3 regions of the Bacillus sp. TCT6 genome follow, and region 1 is predicted to be linked to each of the others. Evidence: riboswitches for the same ligand, from Rfam matches in the RefSeq annotation. Region 1 holds a riboswitch; each other region holds the start of a gene.

What was found. A riboswitch is a leader RNA that binds a small molecule or an ion and turns the genes downstream of it on or off. The one in region 1 is predicted to bind magnesium.
Region 2: another riboswitch for magnesium. It lies ahead of mgtA (magnesium-translocating P-type ATPase); the one in region 1 lies ahead of mgtE (magnesium transporter).
Region 3: another riboswitch for magnesium. It lies ahead of AC0ONG_RS06605 (P-type ATPase actuator domain-containing protein); the one in region 1 lies ahead of mgtE (magnesium transporter).

The regions. Positions count from the first base shown of each region.
Region 1 is NZ_JBVYHX010000002.1:55,852-59,139, reverse strand. It holds gene AC0ONG_RS27330 (FtsW/RodA/SpoVE family cell cycle protein) at 1-214, opposite strand, end outside; M-box (ykoK) riboswitch at 401-577, opposite strand; M-box (ykoK) riboswitch at 1,090-1,255, shown strand; gene mgtE (magnesium transporter) at 1,536-2,864, shown strand; gene AC0ONG_RS27320 (phosphodiester glycosidase family protein) at 3,022-3,288, shown strand, end outside.
Region 2 is NZ_JBVYHX010000001.1:3,825,532-3,828,819, reverse strand. It holds gene mgtA (magnesium-translocating P-type ATPase) at 1-1,503, opposite strand, end outside; M-box (ykoK) riboswitch at 1,839-2,006, opposite strand; gene AC0ONG_RS19425 (hypothetical protein) at 2,175-2,714, shown strand; gene AC0ONG_RS19420 (DUF3932 family protein) at 2,749-3,000, opposite strand; gene rnz (ribonuclease Z) at 3,190-3,288, shown strand, end outside.
Region 3 is NZ_JBVYHX010000001.1:1,285,239-1,288,526, reverse strand. It holds gene AC0ONG_RS06610 (5'-3' exonuclease) at 52-918, opposite strand; gene AC0ONG_RS06605 (P-type ATPase actuator domain-containing protein) at 1,051-1,776, opposite strand; M-box (ykoK) riboswitch at 2,112-2,277, opposite strand; gene AC0ONG_RS06600 (DUF350 domain-containing protein) at 2,490-2,876, opposite strand; gene AC0ONG_RS06595 (glutathionylspermidine synthase family protein) at 2,869-3,288, opposite strand, start outside.

The sequences.
Region 1 (3,288 bases):
TCCATATTTCATATGGGAGTAAAGCACAAACTATTAACCCTATTGTTCCTAAAAGTAGCTTTGTTAATTGAGAATCAACAAAATGTCTACTGGTATAATCGTAATGTTGGACAGCGACAATGGAGCTTGCACTATACATCATGATAATACCTAAAGTACATGTTATGAATAGAGGAAGGAGCAATAGATAATCGATTTTTAATATTTTTTTCATTTTAATATCCTCCTGATTTAAAACAAAACATAATATTACATTTGCTAATGAATAGAATCTTGTTCTCGTCAATTACTAAATATGACTTTTGTTTGGGAAGATTCTATCGCTTACTCCCTGTTTTTTCACGCAAAAATCCCCCTAGTATGTAACTAGAGGGATTCAAAATGGCATGACTAAATAAGGCTTTTTTCCCCCTAGTAGAGCTTTGGCACTATACAACGTAAAGTAATGAAAATTCATTACTTAGCTATCTTAAGAAGAGCCTTAATCCGACAATTCCTGTTCTACCCATTGGCGTCTTTCGACATTTTTGGGCAATAGCCTGTGTTTGCATAGGAGCCTCACCTAACAGGTTAAGCAATATAAATTTTATGTGTTTGTTTCGTGTAGCAAGCCAAGCATAAATATATTTTTTTTGCTTGTCAAGCAACCATATTGCTAATTTTATTTGTTTTATTGCTTTATAGTCCTTTGAGAAATGATATGAAAAAATGTATGTAATCATTCCGTATAAGTACATATTTTTGACTTGTAGTGAATCGTTTGATTAAGTAGTTTAACCATATAAATTTGATAAACAGTAAAGAAGATTTTAATCATAAAAGAAGATTTTTTTATGAATGTTCTTTCGATATACAGAATGACTAATTATTCATCTTTTGTTATAAAGTTGGAATTTGATTAAAAACAATAAGTTTCATATGCTTTATTACGTTTCTTCGAATTAAATCTATTTGAATTCTATGTTTTTTAAGGGGAATTTTAAATTTATAATAAAATATAATTTCATTTTCTATAAAAGATTTTTTTATGAATGGAATTGAAAGTCAGTTGACAAATATTAAATTCTGGTTTAAATTTTGAAGTAATTCAATAAACTTTGTTAGGTGAGGCTCCTGTATAGAGAAACGCTGCTGCCCAAAAATGTCGAGAGACGCCAATGGGTCAACAGGAACGGTCGGATTAAGGCCCTTCTTAATGTAGCTGGTTATAAAAACCTATGCTATACAGTGCTAAAACTCAACGAGGGAGTGGTATACGATTTGATAGAAAGGCACCTCTGTGATTTTGGCAGAGCTGTCTTAATAATCATTTATTTGTATTGTGAAAAACCTTTACTCCTTTTTGAGTAAAGGTTTTTCTGTTTAATGTTATTTATTTTTATCTTGTCTATATTCAAAAAGGAGGTAATTCTAACTAATGAATTGATTGCAATGTAACTATTATTGCTTTAATAAAAAATTTAAGACAGATAAAATAAAACAAAACCACTCATGAAACTCTAGAGTCTCCCTTAGCAATATGAGGAGGAGTTAACATGAAGAAATTATTAAAGGAATTACTTATAACCAAAAATAACTTGGATGCAGAGAAAGTTTTACGTCATCCATCGTATGATATTGCACAAGAAGTAAAACAGTTTTCAATTGAAGATCAAGTCATATTGCTAAATACAATACCTGTATTAAAAAGCTCTAAAATTCTTCAATATATGAGTGCAGAAGAAAAATATAATATCTTAATTCACTTATCTGAAAATAAAGCCAAAAAGTTGCTAAATTTACAACCGATTGATGAATTAGTAGATTTACTTCTAGCGGTTCATCCAGAAAAACAGGCTAAATTAATGGCGTATCTAGATAAAATTACAAAACATAACGTGAAAAAATTGATGACTTTCAAACCTGAAACGGCGGGAAGTCTTGTAACAAGTGATTTTGTTGCAGTTAGAGGAAATTGGTCAGTAAAAATGACATTGAAGTACATTAGGGAACATTCTAAAAATGTAGAATCAATATCTTATAGTTATGTTCTTGATAATCACGGTTATCTTAAGGGAATCGTTTCCATACATGAGTTATTACTAGCACCAGATGAAGAGATATTATCTACTATCATGATTCAAGAGGTAATTTCAGTACAAGCTGAAATTGATCAGCAAGAAGTTGTAAAAAAGCTACTGAATTATAATTTAGCAGCAATACCTGTCACAACAGCAAATAATAAAATGATTGGTATTATAACATTTGATGACGTAATGAATGTTATGGAAGCAGAAGCTACAGAAGATATTCAAAAGTTAGGCGGAAGTGAACCATTAAATCAATCTTACTTTGAAGCTAGCATTTGGAGCATTTTCTTAAAACGTCTACCATGGTTATTACTTCTTTTTGTTGCTGAGGCATATACAGGTACAGTATTAAAGTATTTTGAAAACGAAATTGAAACTGTAGTTGCCCTTGCTTTCTTTGTTCCATTATTAGTAGGTACTGGAGGGAATACAGGAACACAGGTTGTAGCAACAATTACTCGTGCAATTGGTATTGGAGAGGTGAAATTTAAAGACATTTTTCGTGTAATGAAAAAGGAATTTGCAATTGGTATGCTTCTTGGACTTGCACTTGCGGTAGCTGGACTCACTCGTGCTTATATGTTAGGTGTTGGAACAGAAGTTGCACAAGTTGTAGCAATCACTTTATTATTTATTGTTATTTGGGCCTCTCTTGTTGCAGCTGTTTTACCTTTAATTCTAAGAAAATTAAAACTGGATCCTGCAGTTGTTTCAGGTCCATTTATTACAACATTTGTTGACGGAACAGGATTAGTAATTTATTTCATGGTTGCAAAAGCGTTATTAAATTTGTAAATATACACTGAAAAAAACAAATGTGGAATAAGTATTTTGCCTTGATTACTAAAATATAGTGGGAAATTTAGTAATGAGAAAATCAAACACTTTTGTCTTTAGATAAATAATATTTTAATGGATTTATTGAAAGTAATGAATGCTGGAGGATAAAACTATGAAACATCTAAGAAAAATCTTCAAAAGAATCTTGCTTCTATTTTCTATTTTAATGATTATTGGCATAGGAATATTATTTGGTACTAGCTATGGCCGAGAGCTTCGTATAACAATCGCTGGGAGTATACTAACTTCTCAGCATCCACAATATGCGAAATATACACTCCTATCCCAAAAGGAACTAGATAAACTGCAAGATAGAATTAATCATCCGAAATGGTCAAACAGTGATGAGCATATTTATAAAAAAATAGTAGGAAAAAGA
Region 2 (3,288 bases), on a different contig from region 1:
TTTTTTGACATTTGAGCGTATTTCCTCAGTGAGTGTAACGATTTTTTGATCCACTTCAGTGTAGTTGCAAATTGATAAAATTTCTTCTACGGCACCTTTACAAACCATTGTATGTTCACCTGAAATATCTTTTACGATGACTGACATACGCCGGCGGGCGAAATCGAATGGAATTTCATCTAGCTTTTGAAAAGCTGATGGGTCAAATGTATTGTTTTCCTCTGTATGCTTAATAACAGCTTTATCTATTAAGTTTTTCAATCCAGTTTGATAGAAACTATTTAAATAGGCAAATTGTAAGACGCGATTGCATTCATTTCCCTTGGGATCTAAGTGACGAACAAGGACAACTTTATCTTCTGTTAAAGTTCCGGTTTTATCTGTACAAAGAATGTTCATAGCACCTAAGTTTTGAATAGAATTTAGCTGTTTTACAATTACTTTTTGTTTAGACATGTTAACGGCACCTTTAGCTAAATTAGCAGTTACAATCATTGGTAACATTTCAGGTGTAAGACCAACAGCAACGGCAATAGCGAAGAAGAAAGCTTCTTGCCAATCTCCCTTTGTGAATCCGTTAATGAGAAGGACGATAGGCGCCATAATAAGCATGAATGTAATTAAGAGCCAGCTTACTTTGTTTACACCTTTATCAAAGCTTGTTTCTACACGCTTTCCGATTACCTTATTTGCTAAAGAGCCGAAATACGTATCGGTACTTGTTGAGATGACAACAGCTTTTGCGCTACCACTTACAATATTTGTTCCCATGAAGCAAAGGTTTTCCATATCGAGTGGATTGTAATTTTTTTTCATGTTTTTCGGTAAGATATGCTTATTTTCTGTATGGTAGCAGTGTTCGTATTTTTCTATAGGAAGTGCTTCCCCTGTCAAAGAAGATTGATTAACAAATAAATCTTTAGCGGATACAACACGCACATCAGCTGGAACGATATCACCAGCTGAAAGGGAAATAATATCGCCAGGTACAAGCTCTTCAATTGGAATTTCTGTTGTGTAATTTCGATTTAAATTCGTTACATTTTTTGTTTCATGTACAAATCCATTTATTCTAAATACGCTCGCAGTTGTTCGAACCATAGCCTTTAAATTATCGGCAGCTTTTTGAGAACGAAATTCTTGGGAAAACCGAATCGTTGCACTAAGTAGTACCATTGCAGATACGACAATTGTTCCTTGTATGTCATCTGTGAAAAAGGAGAGTGCCCCAAGAGCTAATAAAACGAAAATAAATGGATTTTTAAATGCCAGCAGAAATTGAATGTACCACGGCGCCATTTTATTATGAGCTATTTCGTTCGGACCGTATAAAGAAAGTCTACGAGCCACTTCTTGTTTAGATAATCCATCTTGTGTTGTTTCTAGAAGTTTTAACGCAGAGATTACATCTTGTGTTGCAACCTCCACTAATAATTCGTTATTTGTTTTCATGCTATCTTGCTCATAAGCATGCTTTGTTTCTTGTCTTTGTAAATTAAACATCGGTAGTTCCTCCTCTGTCATGAAGGAGGAAACAATCTGTTACCTAACTAACTATTTGAAATGGTGAGGAACAGTTTCTTTCCTACCTACATGATGAAATATGAATGTAAAACGTATGGGTATCTGGGCCGAATCATCAATTGCCAACTGTTCCTCACCTCCGTACAATTTAGTAGTTTCTGAATATGCTATGTTTGTTTCATAGTAAGGTGCATATAGACGTAAAAAGACCTTTACTCAAAACGAGTAAAGGTCTGAATTCGCAGTTAAAAGAGTCCACAACAAAGACTGCTAGTAGACATAAATAAAAACAGTTTTTGTGTATGACAAAATACATGCACCTCTCCCTCGTTGAGTTTTAGCACTGTATAGCATAGGTACTGAAACCAGCTACGTTAAAAAAGGCCTTCATTCCGACCTTTCCTGTTGACCCATTGGCGTCTCTCGACATTTTTGGGCAGCAGCGTTTCTCTATACAGGAGCCTCACCTAACAGAGACCATATTCAATTACATGTTGAATGTTAGCACTGTAAAATCGTAGTGTCAATATCTTTTTTATCTGTGTTTTTAAAATATTAAATGGATTTATAATAGATATATGGGATGAAATACATGATATTAATTATAAATAATGTGGAAAATAAATATTTTTATAAAAGGGGAATTTGTAATGGTACCACAAAATTTTATTATAAATATTGAGAATCAAAAGTGGTTGTTTAATGAGCAGGAAGATTTATGTTCTCACGGGGAAATTTATTTAAATGTGGATGGAACGATTATTACGCGGACAGGTATGGATGAGGAATGGGGAATAAGTGAATCAGCTTTAGCTCTGTTACGAACTTTAGATAAAGAATATATTTGTGATATTGAAAATGAAGAGGGGCTTATTTTGCACGGATGTGGCACTATGCTCATGTTAGGATGCCCAATTTCAATTCATTGGACTATAAACCATATAGGTGAAAATGTGGTTTTAAAGGATTTTGTCAAAGTTATTTCTACTGATCAAAAGGCTATATACTATGAAGGGCTTCATATAGAATTGAATGAAAATGAATATAGAAAACAAATTGTTTCTTTTGCACTACAAGCAAAAGAATTATTTAATAAATCAAGTGAAAAGATAATTTTAAATGAGCTTGAGCGAAGTATGTATACCGACTTTTGGACGGAATATGATCATTTGTTAAATAAGTATAAATAAAAAAGCACTGTAACCAGTGCTTTTTTATTATAGATTACGAGATTGTAGGGTTTTCAAAAATAACAATCTCTGAACTGTTTGTAGTTGAAACGCGTTGGGCGTAATATGTTAAAGCTGAAGAAATATATGCTGGTAACGTATCATTTGTATGTGATGTTGTATATTCATGGATTAATTCCTTTAAAGTTGTCCATTCTAATTGTGCTGGGTGATCAGACACGAAAGAACTTACCCAGCGATCAAATGAAGATGAAAAATCAGTTTGTAAACGAAATACTTCTTTCATAATAAAACGCTCCCTTAAAATGTAGTATAATTATTTTACCACAAAACACGAACGATTGGTAAATTTTTTAAGTATAACGTTCGTGTTATATAGTTGTCTAGATGATTGGTTATGTAAATTCGATTTGCCATTTGAAATAACATTCCGTAAGATGAGAGATAGAGTATATTTAGAGCTGGAGGAAAGAAAGTGGAATTTGTATTTTTAGGAACTGGTGCAGGTGTTCCTTCAAAAGGAAGGAACGTTTCAGCAATTGCTTTACAATTGTTAGAAGAACGAGGACAGACT
Region 3 (3,288 bases), on a different contig from region 1:
TGTTGCATAAGTCAAAGTTCGACTTATGCAACATCCCTCTTTCCAAACTATTTATAGCATATTTATTAATATTTCAGGTCTTCCCCAATTCATTTCTTCACAAACAAATTTAAGTTTTTCTTCATCCATTGTGTGTAGTCCCTCTTCTAGTGAACATGAAATTGGAACTTCACAGTGAATTTGTGCTAATTGCAACGAAATATTTAAGTTCTCTAAATCACTTTCAATCTTCGTACGCTGCGCTTTCGTTAATGATTCTACATTTTCTAGTACAGCGGATACTGTTCCGTGCTCTTGAATAAGCTTATACGCTGTTTTTTCACCGATACCTTTTACACCTGGATAATTATCACTTGTATCTCCCATGAAAGCTTTTGCATGGACGATTTGCCACGGCTCTACACCTTTTTCTTCCATGATTTTCTCCGGTGTGTAATATTCGTAATTTCCAATTCCTTTACGCAGAAGCATAACTGTAACGTTCTTATCAACAAGTTGAAGTAAATCTGTATCACCAGTTAAAATATAAACTTCAGCTTCATTGCAATATTGTTTTGCAAGCGTACCGATACAATCATCGGCTTCGTAGCCTTTCATACCGATAACTGGAATGGATAATTTCGCAGTCATTTCTTGCACTAAATCAAATTGAGGAATTAATTCTTCTGGTGGCGCTGCACGATTTGCTTTATAATTCGAGAACGATTCTGTTCTAAATGTCGTACTTCCCATATCCCAGCATGTAACGATATGTGTTGGTTCGATCGCTTGCGTAGCTGTTAACAAGTGTTTCATATAACCATGAATCCCGTTTGTAGGGGTTCCATCTTGTCGTTTCATAAATTGTCCGTAAACACTTGTTGCGTAAAAAGCACGAAATAATAGTGCCATACCATCAACTAATAATACTTTTTTCATAATTCCTCTCCTATTAAAAAAATAATAACCTCACGTTATCACGTAAGGTTATATAAATAGATTACCATTCTACGTTTTTGCTCAACTTTGTCTATTATACATGGTTTTTGTATATTTAGCACCATTAACACATTAAGACATCCTACTACAACAAGTATGCAATATGCCTGAATACGTATTTTTTCCAGTAGAAACAACGACAGCCTTTGCATTTCCACTAACAATATGCGAACCTTTAAAACATACATTTTCAAGCTCAAGTGGATTATAATCTTTCATCCGTTTTAATGGAATAAATCGTTTACGTTCAAGGTGATAGCAGCTTTCAAACTTCTCTATACTCGCTTCGTTTCCCGTTAACACAGACTCATTTACTAATAAATCATCTGCATAAATAATACGTACATCAGCTGGCACAGCATCTCCAGCCGAAAGAAAAATCATATCTCCAGGTACAAGTTCTTGCACTGGTATCTCCATCATTTTCAGTTCACTATTTAGCCCTGTACTACTAGAACATTCTACTCTAGATACAGTAATCGTTTCACGTTGTAATTCATCACACACACGTTGTTTTGAAAAACCTGGGATCATGCCACCAAGCTTCATCATTACTTCTGCAAGAAGTGCTCTTTTTGAAGTTAGTTCATTTCGGCCATATACTTGAATACGTTTTTGTGCCTCTTTCATTGATAGTCCGTCTCTTGTTGTTTTAAAATATGCAAATACAGATTTTACATCTCTTGTTGCAATTTCAATTAATAAATCTTTATTTTTTTGAAGCATTGTTTGTTCTTTTATTGATTTTTTACTTAGTTTATATGACGTGTTACCCACAGTTTTGTTTGCATATAACATATTATCGTCTCCTCCTTTACAACATAGGAAGAAACGCTTTGTTTCTCAATTTATCCACTTTACTGTGAAAGTGTCTAGCGCTTTATAAACGCTACATTGTGATAAATATAGAGGGAGGAACAAATCGTTTCCTGCCTACATCATATATTTTTGATTTGAAGTATATGGGTAACGGAACCGAGTCAGAATTTGACATGCTCCTCACCTCCTCGTTTAATTTTATAGTTTATACTATGAAATTACTCATAGCTTGGTAACAAAAAAGACCCCTACCCTTAAGAGAGTAGTGGCCATTACATACACAAATAAACGATTTCTAATATAATTAGAAATCTACGGACCTCTCCCTCACCGAGTTTTAGCACTGTATAGCATAGGTACATTACCAGCTACGTTAAGAAAAACCTTAATTCGATCATTCCTGTTGACCCATTGGCGTCTCTCGACATTTTTGGGCAGTAGCATTTCTCTATACAGGAGCCTCACCTAACAGAGACTTATTTTCATTACATTGAAAATGTTACTCTTATTTAAAATAGATGTCAACCGTAGCCTACAATTTTTTCAAAAGGTATGGCAAACTAACATATATAAAGTGAAACTTTAATCAGTGGGGTTTTGTTCATCCCCCACTGATTATTAGCCCTCACCAATCGGGCTGCCCGGCAAATAGCGGAATAAAATAAAAAACTTTACGTTTAAACGTAAAGTTTTTAATAAGTTATACAGCCAGCAATTACAATCCCAATTGAAAGCGATAAAAACATAAGAAAAAGACCGACTGCTTGATTATCTTCTTCAAGACTTTTGTTTATATTAAAGCGTGGTGTAAGCCACTCAGCTAAATAAAAAACGATAATTTGAGCCAAAATCCCAACTGCTCCCCACGAAATCATATCAAGAAGTGAAATTGAATTAGCTGCTGTCGAATATAAAACAATAGCTAACCCAAGTAATCGTCCTCCAAGCACATAGCTTACCGCCTTATTCCCTTGAGCCATTAACTTAAATTCCTTAACTTTCGTTGTCACTTCCATCAAGAACAGACCAATACATAAAAGTCCGAGTGTTACTGCTAAATATGATAAAAAATTAATCATTTTTCCCCCTCCTTTTTATACCTACCGGTAAATAGTACGATTCATTTCCTGTAATCTTTTCTCCCGCGCGAATACCGATACTACTTGCTTTTCCAGCAATTAAAAAAGAACCAAACACATACGACAGTTTCTCCATCCCTTTTTCTGTTTCCAAGGATACGACTGGAAGTTCTATATACTTTTGAAATATCGGCAGTGAAGTTTTATACGTTTGATGTGCATTTTGAAGCATAATATTTTCATCCTTATCGCGAATCGTAATTGTATCTCCTTCTCTACCAAATGAAGGTTTTTGAACGAAAGAACCTTTTCCTAAAAATAAATCTGGTTCTAAATATGTAGGTAACATATATTCTTTAATCCACTGTTGTTCCTCGTTTGTATAAAAGACCTCTTCTTCTGCTAACCCCCA